One region of the Paraglaciecola sp. G1-13 genome, then DNA from elsewhere that is predicted to be linked to it. Evidence: predicted binding sites of a transcription regulator. Region 1 holds the regulator's gene; the other holds the start of a gene.
What was found. Region 1 encodes LexA, which represses DNA repair genes until DNA is damaged. Its sites were predicted from a motif close to TACTGTATNNNNATACAGTA; they were not measured.

Region 1 (15,917 bases):
GCGGGCACAGTGTGTCATCTTCAGCACGCAGTAAACCCATATCGATCATCGTGCTAAGTAAGCGATCTGTATAATTCATTGCTTCTTCGTGGCTCATATAAATAAATAGCTCGCGCTGCAGCAAAGGATATAGCTGGCCAACGAGGGAGATGACTTGCGGCCTTGCCAAGCCTTTATGGGCAAATACAATGGCGCTGACTAAGCCAGGTAGGGCAAACAAATGCAAAATATTATTGCGATAATAGGTCAATGCCACCGCATTTTTGCGTTTTAGGGAGATGATAGTGCCAAAACTGTCTTGGGATACTTCCAGCTTATTTAGCTTTAACGTATTTTCTACCAATGCTTTGCCATCAAGCTCAGGGATGCTAGATAAGTCACTGTAAGGCGCGGCCTTTAACAAGTCTAGGTAGTCGTCAATGGCGCGTTCGAGTTCATCCTGTGCCATTGCATGTTTCTTAGCGGAAAGTAAGCACATGGCGCACAGTGACATACCGCTGACAGCGGCCGCTTGGTTGATTCGGCCCATAACATCATTGGCTAAGGTATTCACGGCAGGGGTTAACCAGCGCGGTTTTTTATCGGGTTCTAAATTTTGTGCTTCACGCCAATCTGGCACTTCGCTATCAAGAAAGTTGCTTAAATTAATTGGATCACCGAAATTTAAAAATCCGTTTCCGTAGTTTTTCAGCTTACGTACCGCGGAGAACACCTGAAAAAAAGATTCTTTCTTTTTGTCTGTGCCTTTGAGCTCTTTCAAATAGCTTGAGACTTCCATTACGTGCTCGTAGCCAATGTATACAGGTACAATACTGACGGGGCGGTTAATGCCTTTAATCAGTCCCTGAAGGGTCATGGCCAACATACCCGTTTTAGGCGGTAGTAAGCGACCTGTTCGACTTCGGCCTCCTTCAGGATAATACTTCACGGAATAGCCTTTGTTGAAAAGTAGCTCTAAATACTCTCTGAATACCGCGGTATACAGCTTGTTGCCGGCGAAGCTGCGACGTAAGAAGAATGCGCCACATTTTCGTAAAATTCCGCCAATCGGCCAAAAGTTGAGATTGATACCCGCAGCAATATGCGGTGTCACTAAACCTTCGTGATAGATGACATAAGTTAAAAGGAGGTAGTCCATGTGGCTTCTATGGCACGGCACGTAGATAATTTCGTGGCCATTTTGCGCTAACGCCCTGACTTTATCGGCATGTTTTACTTCAATGCCGTTGTACACTTTGTTCCATATTTTTGTGAGTAAGCGGTCGCCAATTCTTACTAACCCTTCGCGATAATCTGCGGCAATTTCATCGACATATTTCTTCGCTTTGGCTTGTATCTGGTGATTTGACTGCTTCTTGCTGCGCGCTTCGTCGCTAACTGCTTGGCGAACAGAGTCTGCGCCCAATACTGCGTTATATAATTCTTGTCGTTCGAGTAACATTGGGCCTATGAGATTTTGGCGGCGACGATGAAAGTGCGTGCCCGCTAAGCGGATAAGCTTGTGGCCTATTTCTTCATCACTGCCTTTTAAATCTGCCATGGTACGAGAGGATACAGCCTTGCTGTAACAAACGAAGTTATCTCTACCTAAAAACAGCACAATAAAAAACTTACGTAACCAGTTTGGAGATACCTGGTTGGCGATAATATCTGACCAGCCGGATAGCTTTCGGCCGGGTGCTCTGCCCCAAAAAATGGAAACCGGGACGATTTGCAAGTCTAACTCTGGGTGCTCTCTGTGGATCTGGAACAGACGAGTAACATCATCTGCAATTTTGGTGATCTTCACTTTTCGAGTAAGCAAAGAACGTGGTTGTTGTAAAAACAAACATGCGGGTAATTCCTTACCACCGATTTGCACCGGCTCGGAGGGCTTAGGCAAGCCTAGGGAATTGGTAGACATTTTTAAAGCAAATTGATCAGTGACCGAGTGTGTGCGCAATAGATAAATAATGGGTTTGGTGGTATCGATCCCAAGTTCGGTCGCTATATCTGTAGGAATGCTATTAACTTTAACCAGCCATTTTAGCGGAACAGATATCATTGTCAGCAGCAGTTTATGCAGCCATGCCATAAGAGTGGTACCTAGATAATGAAAGACCTGTATAGGATACCACGTTATTCGGCTTTTCCACCCCGCGTAATCAGTTTACAGGTCAGAGGTCTTATAGAAAATTACCTTTAATAAACAACAAAGAAGAAAAATTTGAGATTTAGCAACGACTGTATATACTCACAGTTAAACTGTATGAAACAACAGGCTGTGTATGCGTCCACTAACTCCCAGACAAGAAGAAGTCTTGCAACTGATTAAAACCACCATGCTAGAAACAGGCATGCCGCCAACACGTGCAGAAATAGCACGGCACCTTGGTTTTAAATCGGCAAATGCGGCTGAAGAACACCTCAAGGCTCTGGCTCGTAAAGGAGCAATTGAGATCTTGCCCGGCACGTCAAGAGGTATCAGGCTCACTGAGCCTTTAGAAGATCAATTAGAAGACCAAGGTTTGCCGCTTATTGGTCGTGTTGCCGCCGGTGAGCCCATTTTGGCTCAAGAGCATGTTGAAATGCATTACAAAGTTGACCCAAGTTTATTTAAACCCAGCGCTGATTTTTTACTTAGAGTTAGCGGCATGAGTATGAAAGACATTGGTATTTTGGATGGTGATTTACTGGCCGTGCATAAAACAACGGATGTGCATAATGGTCAGGTGGTAGTTGCGCGAGTAGATGAAGATGTAACCGTTAAACGGCTTGAGCGAAAAGGTCGACAAGTCGTACTACATGCTGAAAACGAGGATTTCCAACCTATTAAAGTCGATCTAGCGACGCAGCCTTTTAATATCGAAGGTATCGCTGTTGGTGTTATTCGTAATGCTGACTGGATGTAGTTGAACATTTTTTTAGGCAGTTTGCTGTTACATTATTGATCATTTTCGAGCTTCGCAATGGAGTTCGAAAATATTATTTTATTCCATGAAAACATCCCATCTTACCTACCTCATATTGCCTTTTCGCATATCATTTAATCTATGTGTTTGTTACTGAGTTGTTAACGTAACACACTGATAGACTGATTAAAATTTGGTCGATTGAATATAAAATATACAAAAAAACTGGACTACTCCCCCTATTTTGAGTAATGCTTGTTACACGATTAACAAGTCAGTAACAAAACTTGTCGCGTGCTGAACCTTACAATAATAAATTAGAACGTAGAGTTTGATGGTTATCACCACTATTTTACGCGTTTGACAAGCAGGGGGTCGAGTGAAGAAAATTTCGTTGAGTGTAATGGCAATGTTAGGTGCATTTAATTGCAGCACCGCTTTTGCAGATTCAGTGTCCGACTTAGATCAGTACCAATTAAACATGCGCAAAGGTGTGACTGATATCAGCGCCGAGGTATATGACCTACATATGTTGATGTTCATCATATGTGTGGTTATCGCTGTTGGTGTGTTTGGCGCTATGTTCTACTCCATTTTATTTCATCGTAAATCTCGTGGGGCTAAGCCTGCAAACTTCCACGAGAGTGTTAAAGTTGAAATCGCTTGGACCGTCATCCCTTTTATTATCCTCATTGTAATGGCTATCCCTGCAGCCAAAACGTTGATCGCTATGGAGGATGCCAGTGAACCGGAAGTGACGGTGTTGGTAACAGGGTCACAATGGAAGTGGCACTACAAGTACATGGATAACGACGTCGAATTTTATTCTCGCATGGCAACTCAAGCCGATGAGATTACAGGTAAATTAGACAAGGGTGTTAATTACCTCTTAGAAGTAGACCAACCTTTGGTGATCCCTACCGATAAACGTGTGCGTTTTCTTATTACCTCAGACGATGTTATTCATTCTTGGTGGGTACCAGACTTCGCAATCAAGCAAGACGCTAATCCAGGTTTTATTAATGATGCTTGGGCTAAGGTCAATGAACCGGGTATTTACCGTGGGCAGTGTGCTGAATTATGCGGAAAGGATCACGGGTTCATGCCGGTTGTGGTTATCGCAAAAGAGCCCGCCGAATATGATAAGTGGATAGGCGAGCGTCAAGCCATCCAAGAACAGGCAAAAGCTGAAGAGCAAAGATTACTAGCAATGAACATGAGCAAAGAAGAGCTCATGAGCAATGGTCAAAAAATTTACAATTCTGCATGTGCAGCCTGTCATATGCCTAATGGTGAAGGGTTGCCAGGGGTATTCCCAGCATTAAAAGGGAGTGACATTGCGCTGAACGATATGGCTGCGCATATTGATATCGTGCTTAACGGTAAATCAGGTACCGCAATGGCCGCCTTCGCTAAACAGTTAACAATGTCAGAACTTGCCGCAGTGATTACCTATGAGCGAAATGCGTGGGGTAACGATACGGGTGATCTAGTTCAGGCGAAAGACATTAACGCTGCATTAAACGGGCAGTAGGGAGACGATCATGAGCACAGTAACCGACACGATCCATCACGAAAACGATCATCACGAGCATCATGCGCCTCCTTCTGGTATTAAGCGCTGGTTGTACACGACAAACCACAAAGACATAGGCACGCTGTACCTTTGGTTCGCATTTATCATGTTCTTAACCGGCGGCGCGATGGCGATGGTCATTCGGGCGGAATTGTTTCAGCCGGGCCTGCAGATAGTTGAGCCTAACTTTTTCAATCAAATGACCACAGTTCATGGCTTGATCATGGTGTTTGGTGCTGTTATGCCCGCTTTTACAGGGCTAGCTAACTGGTTAGTGCCTATGATGATTGGCGCGCCAGACATGGCTTTGCCTCGCATGAACAACTGGAGCTTCTGGATCTTACCCTTTGCGTTCTTGATTTTACTGTCTTCGTTATTTATGGAGGGGGGCGGCCCTGCATTTGGCTGGACGTTCTACGCTCCTCTATCAACTACGTACAGTGGTGACAGTACTGCTCTGTTTGTTTTCTCGGTACATATCATGGGGATTTCATCCATTATGGGGGCGATTAACGTCATAGTGACGATCTTTAATATGCGCGCCCCAGGGATGACATGGATGAAAATGCCGCTCTTTGTTTGGACGTGGCTGATAACAGCATTTTTGCTTATTGCGGTCATGCCTGTATTAGCCGGCGCAGTGACTATGGTGTTAACAGATAAGTTTTTTGGTACTAGCTTCTTCGATGCCGCAGGTGGCGGCGACCCCGTGATGTTCCAGCATATTTTCTGGTTCTTTGGGCACCCTGAGGTTTACATCATGATACTGCCCGCCTTTGGCATTATCTCGCAAATAGTACCGACCTTTGCACGCAAACGCTTATTTGGCTATGCCTCTATGGTGTACGCCACGGCATCTATTGCATTGCTGTCGTTTATCGTCTGGGCTCACCATATGTTTACGACTGGGATGCCGGTTTTTGCTGAGATGTTTTTCATGCTAGCCACCATGCTGATATCTGTGCCCACCGGTGTGAAAGTATTTAATTGGGTAGCAACCATGTGGCGAGGCTCCATGAGTTTTGAAGTACCTATGTTATTTGCTCTAGCGTTTATCGTGCTGTTCACGATAGGTGGTTTATCTGGCTTGATGCTGGCGATAACGCCTGTGGATTTCCAATACCATGATACTTACTTTGTTGTTGCGCATTTCCATTACGTATTAGTGACGGGCGCCATCTTCTCAATTATGGCGGCGGTATATTACTGGCTACCCAAATGGACAGGAAAAATGTTTGATATTACGTTAGCTAAATGGCATTTCTGGTGTTCATTAATTTCTGTAAACGTATTGTTCTTCCCGATGCATTTTGTTGGCTTGGCCGGTATGCCAAGACGTATTCCAGACTATGCATTGCAGTTCGCTGATTTTAATAAATGGATAAGCTTAGGTGGATTTGCGTTTGGTTTATCTCAATTGATTTTCTTAGCGTTACTTATCAAGGCATGCCGTAAACAAGGTGACCCGGTAAGTGACCAAGTTTGGGAAGGGGCAGAAGGTCTAGAATGGGAAATACCTTCACCTGCTCCGTATCATACGTTCGAAACTCCGCCTGTTATTAAATAGGCGGTACAGGAGCATATTATGTTGCTAGTCAAAAAGAGGTTTTCCAAGACGCGACTTTTGAAGCGTTCTGTTGCATTTACTTTCGGCTTAATTGCGTTTGGCTTTTGCAATAGCTTGCAAAGTGATGCTTATTTTCCTCTCAATGATACCGTGCATTTCGCATTACAAAGTGAATATACCAATGCGCAGTACGCTCAGCAGGGTCTGGCTCAGTCTTACTCAGGGATGTTCTGGCACTCGCTATGACAGACAACAGGCAAGAGCCTAATACGTCAGATGCTGCCAGTGCTGAAAAGCCGAGCAGTCATGGCAAGATGGTAATTAAATTACTCGCTATCGTATTGGGGATGTTTGGTTTCGGTTTTGCATTAGTGCCTCTTTATGATGTGTTTTGTGATTTAACTGGGTTAAATGGTAAAACGGCTAACTCCGCGGCGGTTTATGAGGTCATGGAAATCGATGAGTCTCGCACTATAACCATCGATTTCATCACACGAACCAATACCGGTATGGCGTGGCAGTTTGAAGCAGAAAAACGTCAAGTCCGGGTTCATCCGGGGCAGATGAATGAAATTAATTTTACTGTTAAAAATCCGACTGCTCACCCTGTTGTCGGTCAAGCTGTACCTTCGGTTTCACCTGGTACGGCGGCGTTATTTCTAAACAAAACAGAATGCTTCTGTTTTGAGCAACAGGTTTTGCAAGCAGGTGAATCAGCGGTTATGCCCATGCGGTTTTATGTGGACCCACAGTTACCTGAAGACATTACCTATTTTGCATTGCAATACACCCTGTATGACGTCACGGCGACAGCGGGTGATCTTGTAATGAATAGTGGTCAATAGGAGAACGAATAATGGCTCAGCCAGATTATGAAAAGTATTATGTTCCGGATAGCAGTCCTTGGCCGATAGTGGGAGCCATTGCATTATTTTTAATTGCCGTTGGTGCAGGTAACTTTGTGATTGAACAAACCAAAGGCACGTCTGGTTACGGTGGATATATTCTGACAGCTGGTTTTGCGACTCTGATATTTATGTTGTTTGGTTGGTTTAGAAATCAAATTCATGAGTCGATGAGTGGCTTATATAGCGATCAATTAGGACGCTCATATCGACAAGGTATGGCTTGGTTTATCTTTTCTGAAGTCATGTTTTTTGCAGCATTTTTCGGTGCGCTTTTTTACGCTCGAATGATTTCAATACCTTGGCTAGGTGGCTCTGGCAACAACGCCGCTACAAATGAAGTGTTATGGCCTGCATTTCAAGCAATGTGGCCGCTGGTGCAAACCCCTGGCGGCACAGAAACAGAAGCCATGGGCTGGTATGGCCTACCTCTGATTAACACCGTCATCTTATTAATTTCATCCGTTACTTGTCATTTTGCGCATGTGGCACTTGAAGAGAATAAACGTGGCCGCTTGAAACTTATGCTTGGTATAACTGTGCTGCTTGGAGCGATTTTTATGTCGTTGCAGGTTGAGGAGTATATTCATGCTTATCAAGAAATGGGACTAACCCTGCAATCGGGTGTGTATGGCAATACCTTCTTCTTATTAACCGGCTTTCACGGACTGCATGTGACGTTGGGCGCAATTATCCTGTTTATTATGCTACTTAGGATCTTTAAAGGGCATTTTACTCCTGAAAATCACTTCGCTTTTCAAGCAGGTAGCTGGTATTGGCACTTTGTTGATGTGGTTTGGGTAATGCTGTTTTTCTTTGTGTATATATTGTAATTAAGGTGACGTACTCACAGGTTAAAAACGGGCTTGTGGGTACGTCGTGTAAAGTAAAATATTAATAAGGACGTGGGTTGGGCTCAATAAGACCAGTGGCCATGGCAATAAGTATGACCACTACAATTGCCACCGAGGTTAATACCCGTCTTCCAATATATTTGCTCATATTCGCTTGTTTTGGTTCGTTTTTAAGCATTACAGTCATGGCTTTAAATAAGTTATAAATCATAACGATAAGTAGTATTCCGATGATTATCTTGATGAGCACTTTGTTCTTTCCTCTCGCTGTTATTTTTATTGTTGATTAGGCATGCTTAGGCTTATTAAGCGATTACCTATGATTTCTACACTAGTGACTTTGTGCGCAGTTGTCATCATGTTTGCACTGGCTAATTGGCAATTGCACAGAGGATTAGATAAAGGTAAGAGAATGCAAAGTATTGCTTCTGTATCGAGTAACGCGTCATTGTCATTCGAGAGGGTACTCACTATCGATAAGGATATTCAGGATTTGCCGGTAAGCTTTAGTGGCGCAATTGATCCTCAAAAGATTTTTTTAGTCGATAATCGTATCCATCAAGGCCGCCCAGGGTTTGATGTGTATGGTGTAGCACGGCGGCAGACTCAAAACGTGCTGATTAATTTTGGTTGGATTGCAGGTAACTTAATGCGCAATGATCTACCACAAGTCACTTTGCCAAACACGTTATCGGGCGCACTAGGGAGAGTCGTTGAGCCCACAGACAACCCGATGATCACAGAAACAGCAACGCCAGAAGCAATATGGCCTAAGGTCATACAGCAAGTCGATATCCACTTTATAGAGCAAGTTATACAGTTAGAGTTGCCACCTTTCGTGATAACGCTAACGGACAGTAGTGATGATTTCATCCGCAACTGGCAACCCGTGGTTATGCCTCCTGAGAAGCATTATGCCTATGCTGTGCAGTGGATGGGTTTAGGCATCGCCGCTTTTTTAGTTTACTTTTTCGCACTTCGCGCACGTTTTCGCGCTGCACATAAGAAGGGATCCCATGAACAACACGAGTAACAAACGTTTGATTATCACACTCGCCGTGGTGTTTATTTTGCCTGTGGTGTTAGCCAAATTGGCTTTAGATAATAACTGGTTCAATAAAGCAGCGACTAACAAAGGGGAGTTACTATCACCCATATTAGACATGAGCGCTATTCAAGACAACGCTGCTGAGCCCAAGTGGCAGCTGGTATACGTCTTACCTTCACAGTGCAGTATTGAGTGTGAGAATGCCTTGTACAGTGTTGAGCAAGTATGGACAGCGCTTGGAAAAGAGCATGACAGAGTGCGTGCAACTGTCATTAGTACACCTGATAGTGACGTCAGTGTCGCTAGGCGGTTGTATGAGCATAGTGCTGTTAAGTTGTTAAAAACTAACGTGGAAAGTGTTAATAATGTGTTTAAAGGTGAGCCGGTAAATGCTATTTTCATTGCTGATACCTTGAATAACGTGATCTTGCGTTATCCACTTCAAGTTGAGCAACAGCAAGCCATTTTGCATAGTCGTGACATTTTATCTGACCTACGCAAGCTGCTGAAATTATCACGTATTGGTTAGAGGGTCGTTCATGAGGAAATTGGTGTTGGCAGGCCTTATTCTTGCCATAACTGTGATTGTGCTAGGTGCATACACGCGGTTGACCGATGCAGGGCTGGGATGTCCAGATTGGCCAGGTTGCTACGGACACTACAAAGTGCCCGTGGCGCAAGAGCAGATAAATGCTGCAGAACTGGCGTTTCCAGAACGACCTTTAGAGCCCCAAAAAGCGTGGAACGAGATGATCCATCGCTACTTCGCGAGTGCGCTAGGCTTACTCATCTTGATCATCTTTGTGGTGAGCATAGTAAAGCGTGCTTATCATCGACCTATTAAGTTACCGTTTTTCCTGCTATGCCTGGTCATATTTCAAGGCATGCTAGGTATGTGGACCGTCACCCTTAACCTTTTACCTATTGTCGTTATGGGTCACCTTTTAGGCGGCTTTGCCGTGTTGTCATCGTTGTTTCTGCTTTACTTACGCCTTCTACCATATCGCATACCAGGTGGTGATCAGCAAACCCGACGTCTAGCAAAGTTTGGCTTGATAGGGATTGCCATCCTTATAGGCCAAATAGCATTAGGCGGCTGGACATCAGCAAATTATGCGGCGCTAGCCTGTACCGAAATGCCAATTTGCGAGAGCAACTGGTACGAGCGCCTAGATTTTATAGGAGCCTTTAGCTTGCCAGAAGCAGATAACTACGAGTACGGGGTGCACGATTATGCCCAGCGTATGACCATGCATATAGTGCACAGGGCTGGCGCGCTAATTACGTTTATTTATCTGTGCTGGTTGGCTATTCGCATTTACGGGGTAGCAAGCTCTGGATTGTTAAAAAAAATTGCCACTATCATGGTATTAGTACTAGGCATTCAGGTCATTTTGGGTGTCAGCAATGTGGTATTCAGTCTGCCGGTCGGTGTGGCCGTTATGCATAATGCCGTTGCCGCTACACTACTACAAATTTTGGTGTTACTTAGTTACACCCTCTATCGCAAAACATAGGAGAGACCAATGAGCAAATCTGTTGGTGTTGCACCTCATAACATAGTAAATAAATCAGGCCTCCACTGGCGTGATTATTACGAGATGACAAAACCTAAAGTGGTAATGTTGCTCCTACTGACCGCTTTGGTAGGCATGTGTTTGGCGAGTGAAACTTGGATCAGTTGGAAAATACTTTTGGCAGGTTTGACCGGCATTGGTTTTTTATCTTCTGCAGCAGCGGTTATTAACCACGTAGTTGATCGTAAAATTGATGCGCAAATGGCGCGGACCTCGAATCGCCCGATGCCTAAAGGCAAAGTTTCTCCCCAGCGAGCGCTCGTTTTTGCAGGCGTGCTTACGGTGGTGGGCTACCTTATTTTAGAATTATGGGTCAATCGCTTAACCGCTTTGTTGACGTTAGCCAGTTTAGTGGGGTACGCATTTATTTATACCATGTATTTAAAACGCGCTACGCCTCAGAATATTGTTATTGGCGGGTTAGCTGGTGCAGCGCCACCATTACTCGGTTGGACGGCGGTAACGAATGATATCCATGCGCATGCATTACTCTTAGTGCTCATCATATTCATTTGGACCCCTCCACATTTCTGGGCGTTGGCCATTCACCGTGAAAAAGACTACGCTCGGGCGAAAATCCCTATGCTGCCATGCACGCACGGGATCGAATTTACTAAAACATCCATTTTACTGTACACGGTGCTATTAGCGCTCATTGGCGTGTTACCTTATCTGATTGGCATGACAGGCGCGATATATTTGCTAGGCTCCAGCGCATTAAACGCTGGCTTCTTGTATTATGCATGGAAATTAAAATTCGCCAGTGACGAACACACCGCTATGAAAACGTTTAAGTTTTCGATTATCCATTTAATGGTACTGTTTGTGGTCTTACTGGTTGACCATTATATGAGATTTACTTTTTGAGCAGATTAAATTTAGCGTTAATCGCCTTAGTGGCATTGGTTGTCGGTGTTGTGATCGCAGTGACTATAGCGCCCCCAAAGAGTGATGAAACGCAGTATATTAAGCTTTACCCGCAAGCGAGAGCCTTGCCTGATTTTTCTTTGACTGACAGTAAAGGCCAACCATTAACCAATAAAAACTTGCAAAATCAATGGACGCTCGTTTTCGTTGGCTACACTTTTTGCCCTGATATTTGTCCCACAACGCTGGCTGACTTAAGCAGCATTTATCCTGAGTTGCAACGCATTAAAGGGCCTTACCCGGTCAAGGTGGCGTTTATTTCGGTCGACCCAGCGCGAGATACAACAGAAAGACTAGCGGAATATATCGATTTTTTTGAGCCTGACTTTATAGCCGCAACCGGCGAGCATGCTGATTTGTTTCCTTTCGTTCGCGCAATGGGCATGATGTATTCGACGTCACAAAGCACAGACGACGAAAACTACTTGGTGGATCACAGTTCATCTGTGGTGGTGGTAAATCCGCAAGGTCATGTTGTGGGTCGCTTTAAACCAGAGTTTGCCCCAGGCAAAGTTGCAGTGAGCGACAGTAAACGGATTCTGCATGACATGACTATCTTAGCGACAACCAAATAACTGTGCCTCGCGTACGTCAGGCAACAGCTCAAGACACGCAAGAAGCGGTAGCCTTGATTATCTCTTCTGCGCCTGAAGCCATTCCCCTTTTATTTAACCAACAATCCCTGCAGCATCAATATTTTGCGCGCAGTTACATGAAGCAAGCTTTTTTACATCAACATGGCCAATTTGGCTTTGGTAATCATTGGGTCATAGAGTTGCAAGGGCAACTTGCTGGGATAGGCTGTGCATGGCAACGTGAAATGGGGGCAATGTATGTACAAGCAACTCTTGAAAGCATGACACAGTATTACCAAGGTACTGATGTTCTTGAAGTGTTGAATCGATGCCAGTCATTACAGCAAGTATTTGCTCGTCCTGCAGACGATGAATTGTGTATCGGGCATATCGGTGTTGCAAAGGCGTTTCAGCGAAAAGGGCTATGCAGTGAACTCCTAACTCATTTTACAGAAAAGGCTAATGAGTTAGGCAAACAATTTCTTACCTTAGACGTTAAGCAAGACAATGCGCCCGCTATACATTGTTATCAAAAATTTGGCTTTAACATTGAGCGCTCTACTGTGGATAGCAGCCCAATGAAATTGGGCACCTACCTGCATATGAGAAAAACGCTTTAATCTAACCACTGCCCCTTATCTGAGGTAATAAACCAAGGTTTTGAGTACCAATAATAACGTGAGGGCGCGCGTTTGCTCGGCGCTGTGCAGTTTATTCTGGAGCGCCCGGCAGGCAATTTTTGTTTAAAATCCACTCTGATCAATGCCTGGTTCACGGTGATTTTCTGTGCATCACCCTGAAAATAGCAGGTAATTTGTGCGTTGTTTATATCATCGCTTTGCACGCTGAATTCGAAGGTAAAAGGTTCGCCACTAACGAGTGGTGTATTTGGCGATGGATTTTGTACTGGCATAGCAAGACTGGCCATTTTCACTTTTAGACGTGCCAAATTCGCGTAAATACCGGCTGCCGGAAAGCGCGGAAGCGCTGAAAAATCACTAAAGCTTGCAATAGCACCAGAGTGCTGAGCAAAGCTCACGTAACCTAATTGTGTAAGCTGTTTTTGTAGTTCAGGGGAGTATTCACCGTAAGGATAGGCTAAGAATTTATCTCGTACGTTTAAATTATCTTCTAGTAATTTTTCGGCTTGTTGAATATCGCTGATACGACGAGCTAGCCATGCTTCATCACTCTCATTGGCTAACCGATTAAGTAAATGCTCATGACGTAAATTATGGTTGGCAAAGCTGGCACCTTGTTTAGTCATGGCCCGCATGTCTTCCCAGCTCAAGTGATAATTCACCTTACCAACCAAGTCAGGATTGATGAAAACCGTATACGGTAAGTTGAGCCTAGCGAGTATCGGGTGACCGTTTTGATAAATGTTGTTAAAGCCATCATCAAAGGTTACCGCGATAGCGTTTTCAGGTAGGAGCTGCTCGTTTTGTAACGTAGTAACTATGTCTTTTAATGGTAAAACATTATAGTTTTCAGCCAAATAAGTCATATGTTCGTTAAATGTGTCGGGTGAAACACTGGTAGAAGCAGGCGTATCTTCGCTCACGTGGTGATAAAGAAGGATAACCGCGTTGTCACTGGCTTGGGCATAGTTGATTGAGATGCAAAAACCAAGACAAACCATTACATAAAAAATGATACGATCCATAACGTTCCCTTTGTGAGGCTTTGAATGGCGCTAGTGTAACATTGAATGCTTAGTGCATAGCGGACGAGAAACTGCTTTCCCATATTTATTTTTTATCTATTAAGTGAGATTTTTCTTGGCTATATCTCCAGCTCGTGAACAACACCGTTTTTGGCACTTGGCCTCTCATAAACAGCTGATTCTGTTAGCGCTACCAATGATCTTAAGCAATATAACCACGCCACTTATTGGTATGGTCGATACTGCTGTGTTAGGTCATATGGGCAGTAGTCATTATCTGGCTGGCGCAGCAATAGCCTCTCTAATTTTAACTCAGACCTATTGGTTGTGTGGCTTTATTCGTATGTCGAGCACAGGCTTAAGCGCCCAGGCCAAAGGCGAGCAAAACAATGAAAACAAGAGTCGTGTGTTCTGGCAAAGCTGCAGCGTAGCTTTGGTTATCGGTCTGGCAATATGGGCCGCGCAAACACCTCTACTGACATTAGGAATTCATTTCGCTCAACCAGAAGCGCAACTTCTTAATGTTATTCAACAATATTTTAGTGTGCGTATTACCGGGGCTCCAGCCGCTTTAGTCAATCTGGCCATCATTGGCTGGCTGATAGGCCAACAAAAAACAAAGCAAGTTCTTTATATTCAAATATTTGCCAATTTACTCAATGCTGGGTTAAGTGTCTTACTGGTATTCGTGTTCGATGCAGGCGTTAAGGGTGTCGCGGTAGCAAGTGTTGCTGCTGAATACAGTATTTTGATACTTGGCGTTTGGGTGGCGATAAAAGGAATGGGCTTACAAAGGCCTCATTGGGGCTTGTGGCGGTGGTCTTCATTGGCGCAGCTGATGAGCCTAAACGGTTATAGTTTTGTGCGTAATTTGGCACTGCAATTGTGCTTGGCGTTCGTTATTTTTCAAGGGGCCAGATTTGGGCCATTAACGGCCGCGAGCAACGCGATTATCATGCAATTTTTTGCACTGATTGCGCTAGGGTTAGACGGCATTGCTTACGCTGTTGAGGCGTTAACAGGTGAAGCTAAAGGGAAAAAGGACGCCAGTGAAATTAATCGCGTGGTAATGCGCGGTTTATTTTGGTCATCCGTAGTGGCCGGCGGTTACAGCTTAAGCTTTGTAGTATTTGGTCAGCAGATCATCGCAATACTGACGGATTTGCCAGAACTTAGAAACTTCGCTGCGCAGTACCTATTCATCATCTGGTTGTTGCCCATCGTGAGTCATTGGTGTTTCCTACTGGACGGCGTGTTTGTGGGGCTAACACGAGCAAAGGCAATGCAAAACAGTATGTTGCTTAGCGCCACGTTTTTCTTTTTTCCTAGCTGGTGGCTACTGCAAGAATATCAAAACTATGCTTTGTGGGTAGCATTGTTGTTGTTAATGCTCGGGCGGGGCCTTAGTCTTGGCGGTTACTTTGCTTATCTTTATCGCGGTGGGCGTTTGATAAACTAAACGCATTCTGCATGCGGTAGGCCAAAATACCTATATAGCCATACAAGGCCAACACACAGCCAATGCCAAGCCCTATCAGTCCTGGAATTTGCAGCCACACCCAATTTTGACTGCCAATGAGTATCAGTATGACGCCAATAACAAAAAAGCCGAGGCCGTATTTAAAACGACCCCAGCTTTTATGTGGATCAGCGACTAATTTACTCAGTTGCTTTTTAAGCATGTTAACGACTAATTAGTAGTAAGAGTGCTCGCCGGCTTCATGTTCGGTAGCGTCTTTTACTGCTGTTAACTCGCCAGAAAATTGGGCTAACATTTGCTTTTCAATACCATCTTTAAGCGTCACATCAACCATTGAACAGCCGTTACAACCGCCGCCAAACTGAAGTATAGCTTCACCTTTTTCGGTGATCTCCATCAGCATAACCTTACCGCCGTGGCTGGCAAGTTGCGGATTGATCTCTGCTTCAATCATATAATTAATGCGCTCTTCTAGTGGGGCATCGTCATCAACTTTACGCGCTTTGGCGTTTGGTGCTTTCAGGGTTAATTGAGAGCCCATTTGGTCAGTCACAAAGTCAATTTCTGCTTCACTTAAAAAAGGAGCACTTTCTGCATCAACAACGGCATCAAACCCATTAAATTCTAGGGTGGTGTCGGTTGACTCCACGGCGTCTGGTGGGCAATAGGAAACACCACATTCAGCGCTAGGCGTACCGGGGTTAACGACAAAAACCCGAATATTAGTGTCAGGCTCTTGTTTTTCAAGCAATTTACAAAAATGCGCTTGGGCTGTATCTGAGATAGAAATCATAAAAAAGGTCCTGTATTTGAAACATATCGAGATTGTATCAAAATTACTTGACTAAAAC
Region 2 (15,917 bases), 130 kb from region 1:
CTTGATCAAGTGATGCTTGGCGAAAAGGGGCGCGTTGTAGAAAACTGCCGTCATCGCCAGCAGGTTTAAGGCCATAACCTTCTAATTCTGAGGCAATGTACAAAGAAGCAATTTCATGACCACGAGAGCCAGTATCACGACCTTCTAATAAGTCATCAGATAAAAAACGTAAGTGGGATTTAATTCGTTCTGCATCAGCATGAACACTTTGTTTGACAGGGGCTTCTTGGGTTGCATTTTGATTTGCTGATTGGCAACCAGCAAGCATAAGCCCAGCTGAAAGCATGCCTAAATACATGATTTGGCGCATTGTTGTTCCTTTCTATCGGTGCGTTTATATTATTTTATCAACAGCTTGACGAGCAAAGTAGGTGTTCGCAAGACTTGTGGCTAAAATTGCTGTCATCCTGTTGTTCGCTAAATTGTACGGCAAAGCCTAGGGCAAACAAAATCAAGTACGGCCAATGACGGGTTTTATCAGCTCACTTGTGCTTTTCTTGGCTATATTGGTTTTCACTGTAATTTCTAGTACTTGGCGAAAAGCCATGGACTGGGTAGACTGCAGCACTTTTTAAATTATCTACACTTTACGCAGTAATAACCCAAACTATGTCGAAAAATACTTCACTCTTTAGAATTCAATTTATCGCCAATGGCGTACGCTACGAACTATATGTGCGCGAATTATGTCAGGGCAGCTTATTTGGTTTTATCGAAATTGGCGATTTTGTGTGGGACAACCACACCAGCGTGGTAGTTGACCCAAGCCATGAAAAACTCAAAGATGAGTTTGCTGATGTCACCACCACGTACATACCAATGCACAATGTTTTACGCATCGATGAGGTAAAAAAACAAGGTACGGCTAAAATCAGCGAGCTATCTGATAAGGTAACGGCTTTCCCAAGCCCAATTTATACTCCGAAAAAGTAAATACCTTGAACGCGAAATAATAATCGAAATGACAACGAGGGATCTTTATGTACAAGCGCAGTTTGATGCTAGCGGCAGTAATGTTGAGTTTTTGCTTTCAAGCCTTCGGAGCAAGCGAGCCTTCACAGTCACGTAAATTAAGTGCTTTGCTAGAGCAAATTTGGCAGTACCAGTTGTCAGTTGACCCAATAAAGGCCACCCGTTATCGAAACAACCGCTACAACGACAAACTGAAAGATCTCTCCCCCGAGGCTTTACAGATCCATGAACAGCGAAACCAGCAGTTTTTAGCTCGCTTAAAGGGCGTGGACGATAGCGGCTTAAACCATCAGCAAAAGATCAACAAATTGATGCAGATGCGCGGGCTGCAAAACGACATTGACTTATATCGCTTCAACGCCCATTACACACCGATTACGTCAGAGTCGGGCTTTTACAGCTCGTTGGCATTTTTACCAGCCTCAGCCCCGTTTAAAACTCAGCAAGATTATCAAAACTACCTAGCTCGCTTAAACCAATTTCCTCGCTATTTCGCCCAACAAATTGCTTGGATGAAAAAAGGTATTGAAACTGGCCGCGTGCAGCCAAAATCGGTGCTTGTTGGGTTTGACGACACTGTTAAAAAATTCATTACCGAAGACCTACACGACAGTCAATTTTTCGCCCCGTTTAAACGCCTTGCCGAATCAAGTTTTAGTTCAGCCGTTCAGGCTAGCTTATACACGCAAGGTGAAACCGCCATTAACCAGAGTGTGTTGCCTGCCTATCAGAGCTTTTATGACTTTTTAGTGAATGAATACATCCCCAATGCAAAACAAGATATTGCCGCCAACACATGGCAAAACGGCGCTGCGTTTTATCAAAATCGTAGCGATTACTACACCAGTACCAACCTAGATGTAGCCGATATTCACCAAACCGGTTTGCAAGAGGTAAAACGCATTCGCAGTGAAATGCAGAGCGTTTTAGACACCCTTAACTTTGAAGGTGATATTAATCAGTTTATTCAGTACTTACGCACCTCCCCTAAGTTTTATGCCACCAGTGCAGACGAGCTTTTAATGCGTGCTTCATATATAGCCAAACGCATTGATGCCATGCTCACTCAGTTATTTTACACTTTGCCCCGCGTGCCTTACGGTGTGGCGCCGGTGCCTGATAATATCGCCCCTAAATATACCACTGGGCGTTATATCGCCCCAACAAGAGACGACCAGCCGGGTTACTATTGGGTGAACACTTATGCGCTGGATAAGCGCCCCTTGTATGCCCTGCCCGCGCTTACCTTGCACGAAGCCGTACCCGGTCATCATTTGCAAATATCGCTGGCAAGTGAAATGCAAGACTTACCTCCTGTTCGCCGTTACACCTATATTTCAGCGTTTGGTGAGGGCTGGGGTTTATATTCTGAATTCTTGGGTAAAGAAGTGGGGATTTACACCACACCTTATGAAGAATTTGGCCGCTTAAGCTATGAAATGTGGCGCGCGTGTCGTTTAGTGGTCGATACGGGTATGCATATGCAAGGTTGGTCGCGCCAACAAGCCATTGACTACATGCTGGAAAACACTGCTTTGTCTGAACATAATGTCACCACAGAAGTGGACCGCTACATATCATGGCCAGCCCAGGCTTTATCCTACAAAATTGGTGAATTAACCATTAAACGCCTACGTAAAAAAGCCGAAGACGCATTGGGCGACAAGTTCGACTTACGCGCCTTTCACGATGCAGTGCTAGCCTACGGCTCGGTGCCCTTGTCGATTTTAGAACAGAATATAGATATGTTTATTGAGGAGAGTCGTTGACTTAGAGTTTTAATATGCCAGCTTGTTGTTAAATATTAAATAGTGCCTTTCGATAAATATAGGTTTGATACCAAAAATGACTGCTGGCACAAATACATTTGGTTCTTGATAGATAGTCATTTTATCGATGTAGCCAACATCAATGTAAAACTAGGAACAAAAATAATTTTAAATAAGAACGGAGTGAGATTATCTATAATTGCATCTCCACCCCATGTTTTATGTTTGTTCCCAAGTGCAAAAAGAGTTGCCCATGCAGTTAGCAACGTTCCCGTAAAATTGAGTGTTTTTTTGAAACCAATAGCCCAAAAAAGATTTAAGGCATCAGCATAAAAACCATAGATAACACATAAAAAACCAATACATATGGTAATGACGAATGTTAAAAATAATTGCTTTCGAAAATTAGTCCATTCTCGATCTCTTCTATCATCCTCGTAGTCCATTGTTCGTCCAACTAATCGACCAAACGCAACTCGATTGAAAAGCAAATATAGCACTGCCAATAATAAGTTCTTCACAATTCTAACTATGACCTCTTGCACTCTTAATCGTTTGTTAGTCAATAATCTTTTAGTTATAAAGACAAGCTAATATTTGATTTTCAGGCGGATGCACTATCCTTTTGCCACCGCCAACAACGCTGAAAACTCATGCTCATTCACTGGCATGATAGACAATCGATGGCCTTTTTTGACTAAGCCGATTTCGTTTATCTCGGGCATGCTTTTTATTTTTTTAAGCGACAAAATAGCGGGAAATTTCTCGACAAACCTCACTTCGACCATCACCCATCTGGGATTGTCAGGGCTTGATTTAGGGTCATAGTAATGGCTTTCAGGGTCAAACTGTGTGTGATCTGGGTAGGCTTCTTTGACGACTTCTGCAAGCCCCGCGATGCCAACGTCTTTACAGCTAGAATGATAAATAAAGACCTTATCGCCCTGCTTTACTTGGTCACGCAAAAAATTACGCGCTTGGTAATTGCGAATACCGTCCCAGTGCTCCGTCTGCTCAGGCTTTGCAGCTAAGTCATCGATGCTAAACGCATCAGGTTCTGTTTTAAATAACCAATATTGCATTTGGGTTCTCATCTCTTAAAAAGACAACTTATCAATCAAAAAGTAATTATGCCAACAATAAACCTGCGTGGAATCAATCAGATCCATAGTTTGACAAAAGTGCCCTGCACCTAAAACTTGCTAATCATATTGTGTTTTATATACTGTATGAATGCACAGTATATAAAACCCATGGTGATGTATGAACTCAACAATCGATCAGCTCAAAAACAAGCGTCTAGTTTGGCGAGCCAGCCAAGCAAGTGGTGCTCATAAGGTTTTGCCCAGCGGTTTTGATGCTCTCGATGCTCACCTAGAAGGTGGTTTACCTGAGCAAGGTGTAGTTGATATTAGTAGCCCAATTGGCATTGGTGAATTGCGCTTACTCTTACCTAGCTTCGTATTGCGCCAACAAAACAGCGACAAACTTTTAGTCTTTATTGGTGCCCCCGCACGGTTGAATGCACCCATGCTGGCGAAAATGGGCTTTGAGTTATCGCGTATTCTGATTATTGAACCCAAGAATGCGAAGGATGCTTTATGGTCAACTGAGCAATGCTTAAAAAGTGGCTGCTGTGATGGAGTATTGTTGTGGCATCAGGGCCTAGAAGTACACCAAGCAAAGCGACTACAATTCGCGGCAGAGGCAGGCGGGGCATTAAATATTGTGCTACGCCAGCAACAAAAACAGGTATTTTCATTGCCGGTGGCTTTAGCAATGCAGTTATCCTCATCTTCTCAGGGTATCGAGGTAACCATTACTAAACGCAAAGGCGGTTGTCATAGCCAGCCCTTCACCGTCAATATGAGCAAGATCTGGCCATCATTAACGCGACCTATACCAGCAAATAATGTTCTTCCTCTCACTGGCTTACATAGCCTTACCGGCTAATTAGCCACCATGCAACCTCTATGGCTCTACCTACATTTCCCAAATTTGCAGCTCGACTCTTATCACGTGCATGAGGGTGCCGAGAGCAAAGGATATATTGACGGCACAGGCAATCATAAGAGTACATCGTCGATCCCTATTGTAATACTCGATACAGCCCATGGTATCGTGCAGCTTAATAAATGCGCCAGGCAAGCAGGCATTCAACCCTTCATGAGCTTAGGCACAGCTGCGGCTTTACATGGAGGCTTGCAGGTTATGCCGTTTAACCCGGAAACCGAAAAACAGCAGCTGAGTATAATTGCGCAACGCTTATACATGGTTGTTTCAGATATTTGCTTTTTCAGTGAGCAAGGGCTGTTACTTCGAGTGCACAATATGTTGCGTTTATATTCGAGTTTAAACGAACTGTGGAGCATGATTAAAAGCCAGCTTGTACCATTGAATGTAAGTTTCTCATTCGCCACTGGCCATTCACCTTTAGCGGCCAAATTACTCGCCGTCAAAGGATGGAACCAAATCACGGATGAACCCTCGGCCATACAGCACGCCTTAAAAAAAGTCGATTTAAGCCTTACTGAACTTTCTTCAAAGGATGTAACTAAGCTTAACAGCATTGGCGTAAAATCTGTTGAGCAACTTCTCATCATTCCGTTTAGTGATTTACACAAACGCTTCGATACTCAAATGATTACTTACTTAGGGCAGCTAAGAGGCGATTTCAAACATCCGGTAATTTTTTTTCATCCCCAAGCAAACTTCAAGCAATACATTGAACTGCTGTATGAGATAGAGCGCACCGATTTACTTCTCAAACCCATACAAAAATTGCTTTCAAACTTAGAGAATTTTTTGCTGCTAAGAGACGAGTTAACCCAAGAGCTGCGCATAATTTTATATCAGCGAGATAAAAGCAAAATCGAATTTACGGTAGGGGCGCAGCAAGGAGAATATCGTGCCAAAGACTGGTTGGGGTTGCTCGCATTAAAACTCGAAAATGTGCTGCTGAATGCTCCAATTATCGCACTGCAACTTTCCACTGGTAAAACTTTTGTTCGTCATCCTGATAAACAAGATTTGTTCCTTGGGAAACAAGGGGTTGTATCCCGCTTACAACTTATATCAGCATTACAAGCTAAGCTTGGCGATGATGTACTTTTTAGCCCGCAAACCATTAACGACTATCGACCTGAGCGGGCATCCCAATATTGTTCCGTATTAACAGTGAATGAGGGAAACCCAATTTACCGCTCTCCGCTAAGACCAAGTTTTTTGTTAACTGAACCTAGTTTGCTTACTCAACACGTTTCAATCGTGCATGGCCCTGAACGCATTAGCACAGGTTGGTGGGACCAACAACCTGTGCTACGAGATTACTTCATTGCGGTGAGTAAAGAGGGGCAATGGTTTTGGGTGTTCAAAACACCAGAAAACACGTGGTTCTTGCAAGGCATTTTTAGTTAATTATGGCATTCAAAAAGGATCAGTATGCTGAGTTATTTTGTCAGAGTAATTTCAGTTTCTTACAAGCCGCATCGCATCCAAGTGAACTCATTAATCAAGCAGAATTTTTAGGTTACCAAGCACTTGCTATTACTGATGAATGCAGTGTAGCAGGGATAGTACGTGCTCACTCCGCAATAAAAAGAAAAGGCTTATCCATTAAGTTAGTTGTCGGTAGCATGTTCTACTACAATGCTGAACTTCAACTTATTCTATTATGCCCTAATCATAAAGCATACGCCGAGCTATGCCGCATTATTACCAATGCGCGACGCCGTGCAGATAAGGGGGAGTATAAGCTCGATTTATGGGATCTTAGAACGACCAAGCATTGCTTGGCTATTTGGATCCCAAGTGGCAACCCCGAGCAAAATGAGTATTGGGCAACATGGCTAACCAATCATTATGACGCTCGTTTATGGATAGGATATCAACGACATTTACTTGCTGAAGAGCATATTCATCAAGCACATTGCGAGCATTTAAGCAGTCGCTTTAATATCCCTATTACCGCTTGCGGTGGGGTATTAATGCACGAAATTGAACGATATGACTTACTCTGCGTTATAAATTCGATACGAAAAGTAAAAAATATTGAACATTCAGTGCAAGACATCCCACAAAACGCTGAACGCTCCTTGAGACCAGTCCAAAATCTATCTCGCCTATATCCTGCCCTATGGTTGGCCGAAAGTGTCAGTATTGCGAATTTATGTACTTTCGATTTGAGCGAATTAAGTTATCAATACCCTGCGGAACTCATTCCTGAGGGTTCAACACCGACACTTTATTTACGTAAGTTGGTTAAGCAAGGTATGTCTTTACGATTCCCTGAAGGAGTAAATTTCGCAATAAAACGCATCATTGCAAAAGAGTTAAAGCTGATCGAGGAACTTAAATACGAGTTCTTTTTTTTAACTATTTCAGACATCGTGCAATATGCAAAATCCCAGCATATTTTATATCAAGGTCGAGGCTCTGCAGCGAATTCTGTGGTCTGCTATTGCTTAGAAATTACCGCTGTTGATCCAAGACAAATATCAGTTTTATTCGAGCGATTTATCTCAAAAGAGCGCAACGAACCACCAGATATTGATGTTGATTTTGAGCACGAAAGACGTGAAGAGATCATTCAGTATATTTATAAAAAATATGGTCGCGAACGAACAGCTATCGCAGCAACAGTGATCTCATATCGGCAAAAAAGTGCGATTCGAGACGTGGGAAAAGCGCTGGGTATTCACGAATCACAGTTGGATTTTTTTATTAAAAATATTAACCGACGTGACAAAGGGCTTAACTGGCAAGCACAAATTTCAGAACTGGGTTTGGACCCAAGCTCAGGCAAAGGTAAACACTTCATTAAGCTCGTTAATGAGATAAAAGGCTTCCCTCGTCACTTGTCTCAACATGTAGGCGGGTTCGTCATATCAGCTACCCCTTTATATCAACTTGTTCCTATTGAAAATGCCTCGATGCCCGATCGTAGTGTTATTCAGTGGGACAAAGACGATTTAGAGAACTTAGGGCTACTCAAGGTCGATGTACTCGCTCTCGGCATGTTGACTGCTATTCGCAAGAGTTTTGATTTAATTGAGAAACATCAGGGTAAAACCATTTCAATTGCCGATATCACCCGACTGCCTAGCGACCCAGATGTTTACGCTATGATACAGCGCGCCGATACAGTAGGTGTATTTCAGATAGAGTCCCGAGCCCAGATGACCATGCTACCTCGTCTACGCCCTAAGTGTTTCTATGATCTTGTGATTCAGATTGCCATTGTTAGACCTGGGCCTATTCAGGGCGATATGGTCCATCCCTTCCTTAAACGGCGCGACGGTCTTGAACCCGTTGATTATCCGTCTAAAGAAGTAGAGTCTGTACTGTCACGCACTATGGGCGTTCCTATCTTCCAAGAACAGGTCATTAAGATAGCGATGGTCGCTGCTGGCTTTAGTGGAGGCGAGGCAGACCAGCTTCGTAGAGCAATGGCCAGTTGGAAGAAAACCGGTGAATTAATTAAATTTAAGCACAAGCTGATTAAAGGCATGCTTGCTAGAGGTTATAAAAGTCAATTTGCCGAACAGTTATATAAACAGATTTGCGGCTTTGGTGAATATGGTTTTCCCGAATCACATTCAGCCTCTTTTTCCGTATTGGCTTATGTGTCTTCTTGGTTGAAATACTATTATCCAGAAAGCTTTTATTGTGGCCTACTCAATAGTTGGCCCATGGGTTTCTATACCCCAGATCAACTGATTCAAGATGCTAAGCGTCATCACATTGAAGTTTTGCCTGTATGCATTAATGCATCTGACTATGATCACATCCTAGAGCAGGTTAAAGGAAACCTTGCTCTTCGTTTAGGTTATCGACTAATTAAAGGCTTATCCCGAAAGGAAATGGAAAGCTTTGTGAATTTGCGCCCAAATAAAGGCTTTAGTGCTTTAGCTCAACTTAAAGAATCAGGCTTAACTAAAACATCCTTAGAAGTATTGGCTAGTGCCAATGCATTTAGCAGTATTAGCGATAACCGCTACACAGCCAAATGGTTACTTATGGATTCAGAAAGTGAATTACCGCTGTTTAAACAACTGACTATGGATAATTCATTTGACCCTGAGCGGCCTAGTGACCTTAACGCCCTGTTAGAAGATTACCGAACTACAGGGCTAAGCTTAGACTCTCACCCAGTACGTTTACTCAATCACGCCCGATTATTGGGCCATTATACGCCGGCGGCTCAACTAGACACCATCGCACATAAATCTGTGGTCAAGGTCGTTGGCTTAGTAAAAGGAAGGCAAAGCCCAGGCACAGCATCGGGTGTTACCTTCATCACCCTTGAAGATGATACAGGCAATAGCAACGTGATCGTATGGCAGGCAACCGCCCGCGCCCAAAAGCAAGCCTACTTAAAAGCTCAAATACTCAAAGTCAGCGGTATATTAGAAAGAGGAGATGGCGGCGTAACTCATATCATCGCCGGAAGACTAGAAGACCTAAGCCATTTAGTAGACGAACTAGCCATCCACTCAAGAGATTTTCATTAGTAATGATCCGCTAAAAACACGCATGGTTTTAAACCACTACCCCCTCACAGCGCTATTGCAACACGGTTGTCGCATCGGATGCCGCGCATGGGGGTGAAAGCGGGGCTTTTAGGAGCGTAGTTCCTGGCGCTTGAACGGGTAGCATGGATGCTGCACTGGAGGTAGCCCCATGGATGGGTGGCAACGAGTAGCTTAATATTTTCTCAGCTATTGCATGGGATGCCCCGCATGAAATTCGAGGGATTTGGTTTATCCATGTGTGGGTAGCATTGCGCGACAGCGCTTAAGGGGAAGGGCTATCCGTTTGTGTTTGCATTTCCCTTGCAATAATATTTCTTACACATGCAAAAAAGGGCTACCTCGGTCGCCGCGCGATTGAGGATAGTCATTTCTTTATTGGGAGTCTGGGTAAGGCTGGTATCTTTAGTTGCGCAGCAACGTCCAGCCGCACGACACGCCATGGAGGGCGTGGCTGCCACTTTGTTGCGGGGAATGCTTCATCATGGACGTGTTTATATCGTAGTTGATACACCCCTGAAGGTTTGTTGCTGAGTCGCTTTTGCGCGAAGCGCATATACGAAAAAGCCCTGACCGTTTTTTTGGTCAGGGCTTTTCGTGTAATGGGAGTCTGGCAGTGTGCTACTCTCGCATGGGGGCGAAGGCGGAGGCTTTTGCGAAGCGCAGCTTTGCGCGACTGAACGACACGCCATGGATGGCGTGGCTGGTGCGCAACACCAGGGATGGGTTGTTCTTCAGCTTTCATGCAAAGCACTAGAGTTGAAAGCCCTTGATGGATGAAAACGCGGCTCTGTGGAGCACCGCTCCAGCCGTTTGAACGACCGACATGGATGTCGGGCTGGACTGAACTACAGGGAAGTATGACACCTAGGCGTCTACTTCGTTAACAAGCTTTAAAATGCGATTTCGACTACAGTTGATTTTTCTATAGCAGAAACGAAAAAAGCCACCCGATTAGGTGGCTTCATTCTAAATGGGAGTCTGGCAGTGTGCTACTCTCGCATGGGGAAACCCCATACTACCATCGCCGCTAATGCGTTTCACTTCTGAGTTCGAGATGGGATCAGGTGGGGCCGCATCGCTATGGCCGCCAGACATAAACTGTTATTTATCAAGCCGTAGCTCAATAAATCAATATGTAAAAAGCTGATGCCGTTCCCTTGCAGGTCTGGCTGTAATCATCGCTAAATCTCTTTAGTCTTACTCTTGATTTTAATACTTGTCATACATGCAACACTCAAACATTTTATTTAGCTCTAACTTTAGCGAGTAGGTAATTGGTCAGGAAGGTTTCCTTCCGTTTAAGCCATTTAACACGACTCGTTCGCTAGAACGATATAAAAAGTCATTTGGGCGTTGTATGGTTAAGCCTCACGGGCAATTAGTACAGGTTAGCTTAACGCCTTGCAACGCTTCCACATCCTGCCTATCAACGTCGTAGTCTTCAACAACCCTTTAGGACAGTTAAACTGCCAGGGATGACTCATCTTGGGGCTCGCTTCCCGCTTAGATGCTTTCAGCGGTTATCGATTCCGAACGTAGCTACCGGGCAATGCTTTTGGCAAAACAACCCGAACACCAGCGGTTCGTCCACTCCGGTCCTCTCGTACTAGGAGCAGCTCCCCTCAATCATCCAACGCCCACACCAGATAGGGACCGAACTGTCTCACGACGTTCTAAACCCAGCTCGCGTACCACTTTAAATGGCGAACAGCCATACCCTTGGGACCGACTTCAGCCCCAGGATGTGATGAGCCGACATCGAGGTGCCAAACACCGCCGTCGATATGAACTCTTGGGCGGTATCAGCCTGTTATCCCCGGAGTACCTTTTATCCGTTGAGCGATGGCCCTTCCATACAGAACCACCGGATCACTATGACCTACTTTCGTACCTGCTCGACGTGTCTGTCTCGCAGTTAAGCTGGCTTATGCCATTGCACTAACCTCCTGATGTCCGACCAGGATTAGCCAACCTTCGTGCTCCTCCGTTACTCTTTGGGAGGAGACCGCCCCAGTCAAACTACCCACCAGGCACTGTCCGCATTCCCGATAAGGGAACAACGTTAGAACATCAAACGTACAAGGGTGGTATTTCAAGGTTGACTCCACGCAAACTGGCGTTCACGCTTCAAAGTCTCCCACCTATCCTACACATGTAGGGTCAATGTTCAGTGCCAAGCTATAGTAAAGGTTCACGGGGTCTTTCCGTCTAGGTGCGGGTACACAGCATCTTCACTGCGATTTCAATTTCACTGAGTCTCGGGTGGAGACAGCGTGGCCATGGTTACACCATTCGTGCAGGTCGGAACTTACCCGACAAGGAATTTCGCTACCTTAGGACCGTTATAGTTACGGCCGCCGTTTACCGGGGCTTCGATCAAGAGCTTCGCTTGCGCTAACCCCATCAATTAACCTTCCGGCACCGGGCAGGTGTCACACCGTATACGTCATCTTTCGATTTAGCACAGTGCTGTGTTTTTAATAAACAGTCCCAGCCACCTTTTCACTGCGGCCCCCATTCGCTCAAAGAGCAAGTCTCATCACAAACAGGGGCGTACCTTCTCCCGAAGTTACGGTACGATTTTGCCGAGTTCCTTCACCCGAGTTCTCTCAAGCGCCTTAGTATTCTCTACCTGACCACCTGTGTCGGTTTGGGGTACGGTTCGATATATCATAAGTTTAGAGGCTTTTCCTGGAAGCAGGGTATTTGCAACTTCAATTCCGTAGAATCTCGTCTCGTGTCTCAGGCATGTAGAATCCCGGATTTACCTAAGATTCAACCCTACACACTTTCACATAGACAACCAACGCTATGCTTGCATAACCTTCTCCGTCCCCCCATCACTGATATACCAAGTACGGAAATATTAATCCGTTTCCCATCGACTACGCATTTCTGCCTCGCCTTAGGGGCCGACTTACCCTGCCCTGATTAGCATGGGACAGGAAACCTTGGTCTTCCGGCGTGCGGGTTTTTCACCCGCATTATCGTTACTCATGTCAGCATTCGCACTTGTGATATGTCCAGCAAACCTCTCAGTTCACCTTCAGCCACTTACACAACGCTCCCCTACCACGCAAAGTAAACTTTGCGTCCGCAGCTTCGGTATATTGCTTAGCCCCGTTACATCTTCCGCGCAGGCCGACTCGACTAGTGAGCTATTACGCTTTCTTTAAAGGGTGGCTGCTTCTAAGCCAACCTCCTAGCTGTCTTAGCCTTCCCACATCGTTTCCCACTTAGCAATAATTTTGGGACCTTAGCTGGCGGTCTGGGTTGTTTCCCTCTTCACGACGGACGTTAGCACCCGCCGTGTGTCTCCCGGATAGTACTCACTGGTATTCGGAGTTTGCAAAGGGTTGGTAAGTCGGGATGACCCCCTAGCCTTAACAGTGCTCTACCCCCAGTGGTATTCGTCCGAGGCGCTACCTAAATAGCTTTCGGGGAGAACCAGCTATCTCCCGGTTTGATTGGCCTTTCACCCCCAGCCACAAGTCATCCGCTAACTTTTCAACGTTAGTCGGTTCGGTCCTCCAGTTGATGTTACTCAACCTTCAACCTGCCCATGGCTAGATCACCGGGTTTCGGGTCTATACCTTGCAACTAAAACGCGCAGTTAACACTCGCTTTCGCTACGGCTCCCCTATTCGGTTAACCTTGCTACAAAATATAAGTCGCTGACCCATTATACAAAAGGTACGCAGTCACAGAACAAGTCTGCTCCCACTGCTTGTACGTATACGGTTTCAGGTTCTATTTCACTCCCCTCACAGGGGTTCTTTTCGCCTTTCCCTCACGGTACTAGTTCACTATCGGTCAGTTAGGAGTATTTAGCCTTGGAGGATGGTCCCCCCATGTTCAGTCAAGATAACACGTGTCCCGACCTACTCGATTTCACTTAAAATTCGCGTTCGTGTACAGGGCTATCACCTTGTATCGCTGTGCTTTCCAACACCTTCCACTCGCTTATTATTAGCTTAAGGGCTAATCCCCGTTCGCTCGCCGCTACTAGGGGAATCTCGGTTGATTTCTTTTCCTAAGGGTACTTAGATGTTTCAGTTCCCCTCGTTTGCCTCATACAGCTATGTATTCACTGTATGATACCGCCGAAGCGGTGGGTTTCCCCATTCGGACATTTGTGGATCAAAGCATTTTGTCGGCTCCCCACAACTTTTCGCAGACTTACACGTCCTTCATCGCCTCTAACTGCCTAGGCATCCACCGTATACGCTTAGTCACTTAACCATACAACCCCAAATAACCTTCAATATTTGACGTATAGACGTTACTCATAACCGAAGTTATCAGCGTATCTACTGTGTATGCGTGACAAGTATTCATTTTCAAATCAGATAGAGTAAGCTCTTAAAGAGTTCTCTTAGTTTTGATTACTTTTATCAGCTTTCCATATTGTTAAAGAACATTGTGATACCGAAGTACGCACAATTAAGGTTTAAAAAACCTTAATCAATAAACATTTAATGTAATGCGTATTGATTAAGGCTACTTAATCTTTTTGAGCAAAAATCACTTTCTTAGAAAGTGGTGGAGCTAAGCAGGATCGAACTGCTGACCTCCTGCGTGCAAGGCAGGCGCTCTCCCAGCTGAGCTATAGCCCCTCAAAAATCATTGAGGATTTTATTTTTTGGCCAGTTCGTATTTAGGCTAGGCGGATACCGAGGACGTTTAGCCTGCTAAACGACGAGGTGTCCAACACCGCATAAATGCGAAATGGTAGGCTTGGGCAGACTTGAACTGCCGACCTCACCCTTATCAGGGGTGCGCTCTAACCAGCTGAGCTACAAGCCTCTTGCTCGGTCTTTGTCATTGATACTGCCTTGCTGCAGAATTTGCTTGGTCATTAACAGACGTTAACTCCCGGCGACAAATTCTTCGCGGCGTTGCCTCAATAACAAATCCACTTCGCAATCTTCTTTCGAACATTGCGACAAGTTGCTTGAATATCCCAAGCACTTCTTTTTTGCTCTTCTTTACTAACAACAAAACAATCTGTGTGAACACTCAGCCTGATGAGGCCTAACCTAATAGTAAGGAGGTGATCCAACCCCAGGTTCCCCTAGGGTTACCTTGTTACGACTTCACCCCAGTCATGAATCACAAAGTGGTAACCGTCCTCCCGAAGGTTAAACTAGCTACTTCTTTTGCAACCCACTCCCATGGTGTGACGGGCGGTGTGTACAAGGCCCGGGAACGTATTCACCGCAACATTCTGATTTGCGATTACTAGCGATTCCGACTTCATGGAGTCGAGTTGCAGACTCCAATCCGGACTACGACGAGCTTTAAGGGATCCGCTTACTCTCGCAAGTTTGCTTCCCTCTGTACTCGCCATTGTAGCACGTGTGTAGCCCTACTCGTAAGGGCCATGATGACTTGACGTCGTCCCCACCTTCCTCCGGTTTGTCACCGGCAGTCTCCTTAGAGTGCCCAACTTAAGGCTGGCAACTAAGGACAGGGGTTGCGCTCGTTGCGGGACTTAACCCAACATCTCACGACACGAGCTGACGACAGCCATGCAGCACCTGTATCTAGATTCCCGAAGGCACCAATTCATCTCTGAAAAGTTTCTAGTATGTCAAGAGTAGGTAAGGTTCTTCGCGTTGCATCGAATTAAACCACATGCTCCACCGCTTGTGCGGGCCCCCGTCAATTCATTTGAGTTTTAACCTTGCGGCCGTACTCCCCAGGCGGTCTACTTATCGCGTTAGCTTCGCTACTCACGGATTAAATCCACAAACAGCTAGTAGACAGCGTTTACGGTGTGGACTACCAGGGTATCTAATCCTGTTCGCTACCCACACTTTCGCACATGAGCGTCAGTTACTGACCAGGGAGTCGCCTTCGCCACTGATGTTCCTCCAGATATCTACGCATTTCACCGCTACACCTGGAATTCCACTCCCCTCTCCAAAACTCTAGCCTGCCAGTTCTAAATGCAATTCCCAGGTTGAGCCCAGGGCTTTCACATCTAGCTTAACAAACCGCCTGCGTGCGCTTTACGCCCAGTAATTCCGATTAACGCTCGGACCCTCCGTATTACCGCGGCTGCTGGCACGGAGTTAGCCGGTCCTTCTTCTGTTGCTAACGTCACAGCTAACGGGTATTAACCGTTAACCTTTCCTCACAACTGAAAGTGCTTTACAACCCGAAGGCCTTCTTCACACACGCGGCATGGCTGCATCAGGGTTTCCCCCATTGTGCAATATTCCCCACTGCTGCCTCCCGTAGGAGTCTGGACCGTGTCTCAGTTCCAGTGTGGCTGATCTTCCTCTCAGAACAGCTAGAGATCGTCGCCTTGGTGAGCCTTTACCTCACCAACAAGCTAATCTCGCTTAGGCTACTCTTTGCGCGGGAGCCGAAGCCCCCTTTGGTCCGAAGACGTTATGCGGTATTAGCTATCGTTTCCAATAGTTATCCCCCACACAAAGGCATATTCCTAAGTATTACTCACCCGTCCGCCACTCGTCATCTTCTAGCAAGCTAGAAATGTTACCGTTCGACTTGCATGTGTTAGGCCTGCCGCCAGCGTTCAATCTGAGCCATGATCAAACTCTTCAATTAAATATTTATCGAACATGAATTTTTTTGGTAGACACTCATCAAGTGAGTGCCCACACAGATTGTC

Region 2: a site for LexA is predicted at 3,965-3,984, ahead of imuA (translesion DNA synthesis-associated protein ImuA). Genes of this name have one in related genera too.

Annotation. Positions count from the first base shown of each region.
Region 1 is NZ_CM147903.1:4,627,952-4,643,868, reverse strand. It holds gene plsB (glycerol-3-phosphate 1-O-acyltransferase PlsB) at 1-2,074, opposite strand, end outside; gene lexA (transcriptional repressor LexA) at 2,268-2,891, shown strand; gene coxB (cytochrome c oxidase subunit II) at 3,301-4,425, shown strand; gene ctaD (cytochrome c oxidase subunit I) at 4,436-6,034, shown strand; gene AC0L6N_RS19720 (hypothetical protein) at 6,053-6,280, shown strand; gene AC0L6N_RS19715 (cytochrome c oxidase assembly protein) at 6,277-6,879, shown strand; gene AC0L6N_RS19710 (cytochrome c oxidase subunit 3) at 6,891-7,772, shown strand; gene AC0L6N_RS19705 (DUF2909 domain-containing protein) at 7,834-8,043, opposite strand; gene AC0L6N_RS19700 (SURF1 family protein) at 8,113-8,826, shown strand; gene AC0L6N_RS19695 (hypothetical protein) at 8,810-9,370, shown strand; gene AC0L6N_RS19690 (COX15/CtaA family protein) at 9,381-10,358, shown strand; gene cyoE (heme o synthase) at 10,368-11,285, shown strand; gene AC0L6N_RS19680 (SCO family protein) at 11,282-11,920, shown strand; gene AC0L6N_RS19675 (GNAT family N-acetyltransferase) at 11,923-12,540, shown strand; gene AC0L6N_RS19670 (polysaccharide deacetylase family protein) at 12,537-13,586, opposite strand; gene AC0L6N_RS19665 (MATE family efflux transporter) at 13,702-15,045, shown strand; gene AC0L6N_RS19660 (hypothetical protein) at 14,990-15,268, opposite strand; gene nfuA (Fe-S biogenesis protein NfuA) at 15,281-15,859, opposite strand.
Region 2 is NZ_CM147903.1:4,753,783-4,769,699, reverse strand. It holds gene AC0L6N_RS20315 (M28 family metallopeptidase) at 1-310, opposite strand, end outside; gene AC0L6N_RS20310 (DUF1820 family protein) at 610-933, shown strand; gene AC0L6N_RS20305 (DUF885 domain-containing protein) at 981-2,741, shown strand; gene AC0L6N_RS20300 (hypothetical protein) at 2,858-3,262, opposite strand; gene AC0L6N_RS20295 (EVE domain-containing protein) at 3,359-3,823, opposite strand; gene imuA (translesion DNA synthesis-associated protein ImuA) at 4,005-4,694, shown strand; gene AC0L6N_RS20285 (Y-family DNA polymerase) at 4,704-6,158, shown strand; gene AC0L6N_RS20280 (error-prone DNA polymerase) at 6,161-9,253, shown strand; rRNA gene rrf (5S ribosomal RNA) at 10,251-10,366, opposite strand; rRNA gene AC0L6N_RS20270 (23S ribosomal RNA) at 10,632-13,516, opposite strand; tRNA gene AC0L6N_RS20265 (tRNA-Ala) at 13,815-13,890, opposite strand; tRNA gene AC0L6N_RS20260 (tRNA-Ile) at 14,004-14,080, opposite strand; rRNA gene AC0L6N_RS20255 (16S ribosomal RNA) at 14,321-15,853, opposite strand.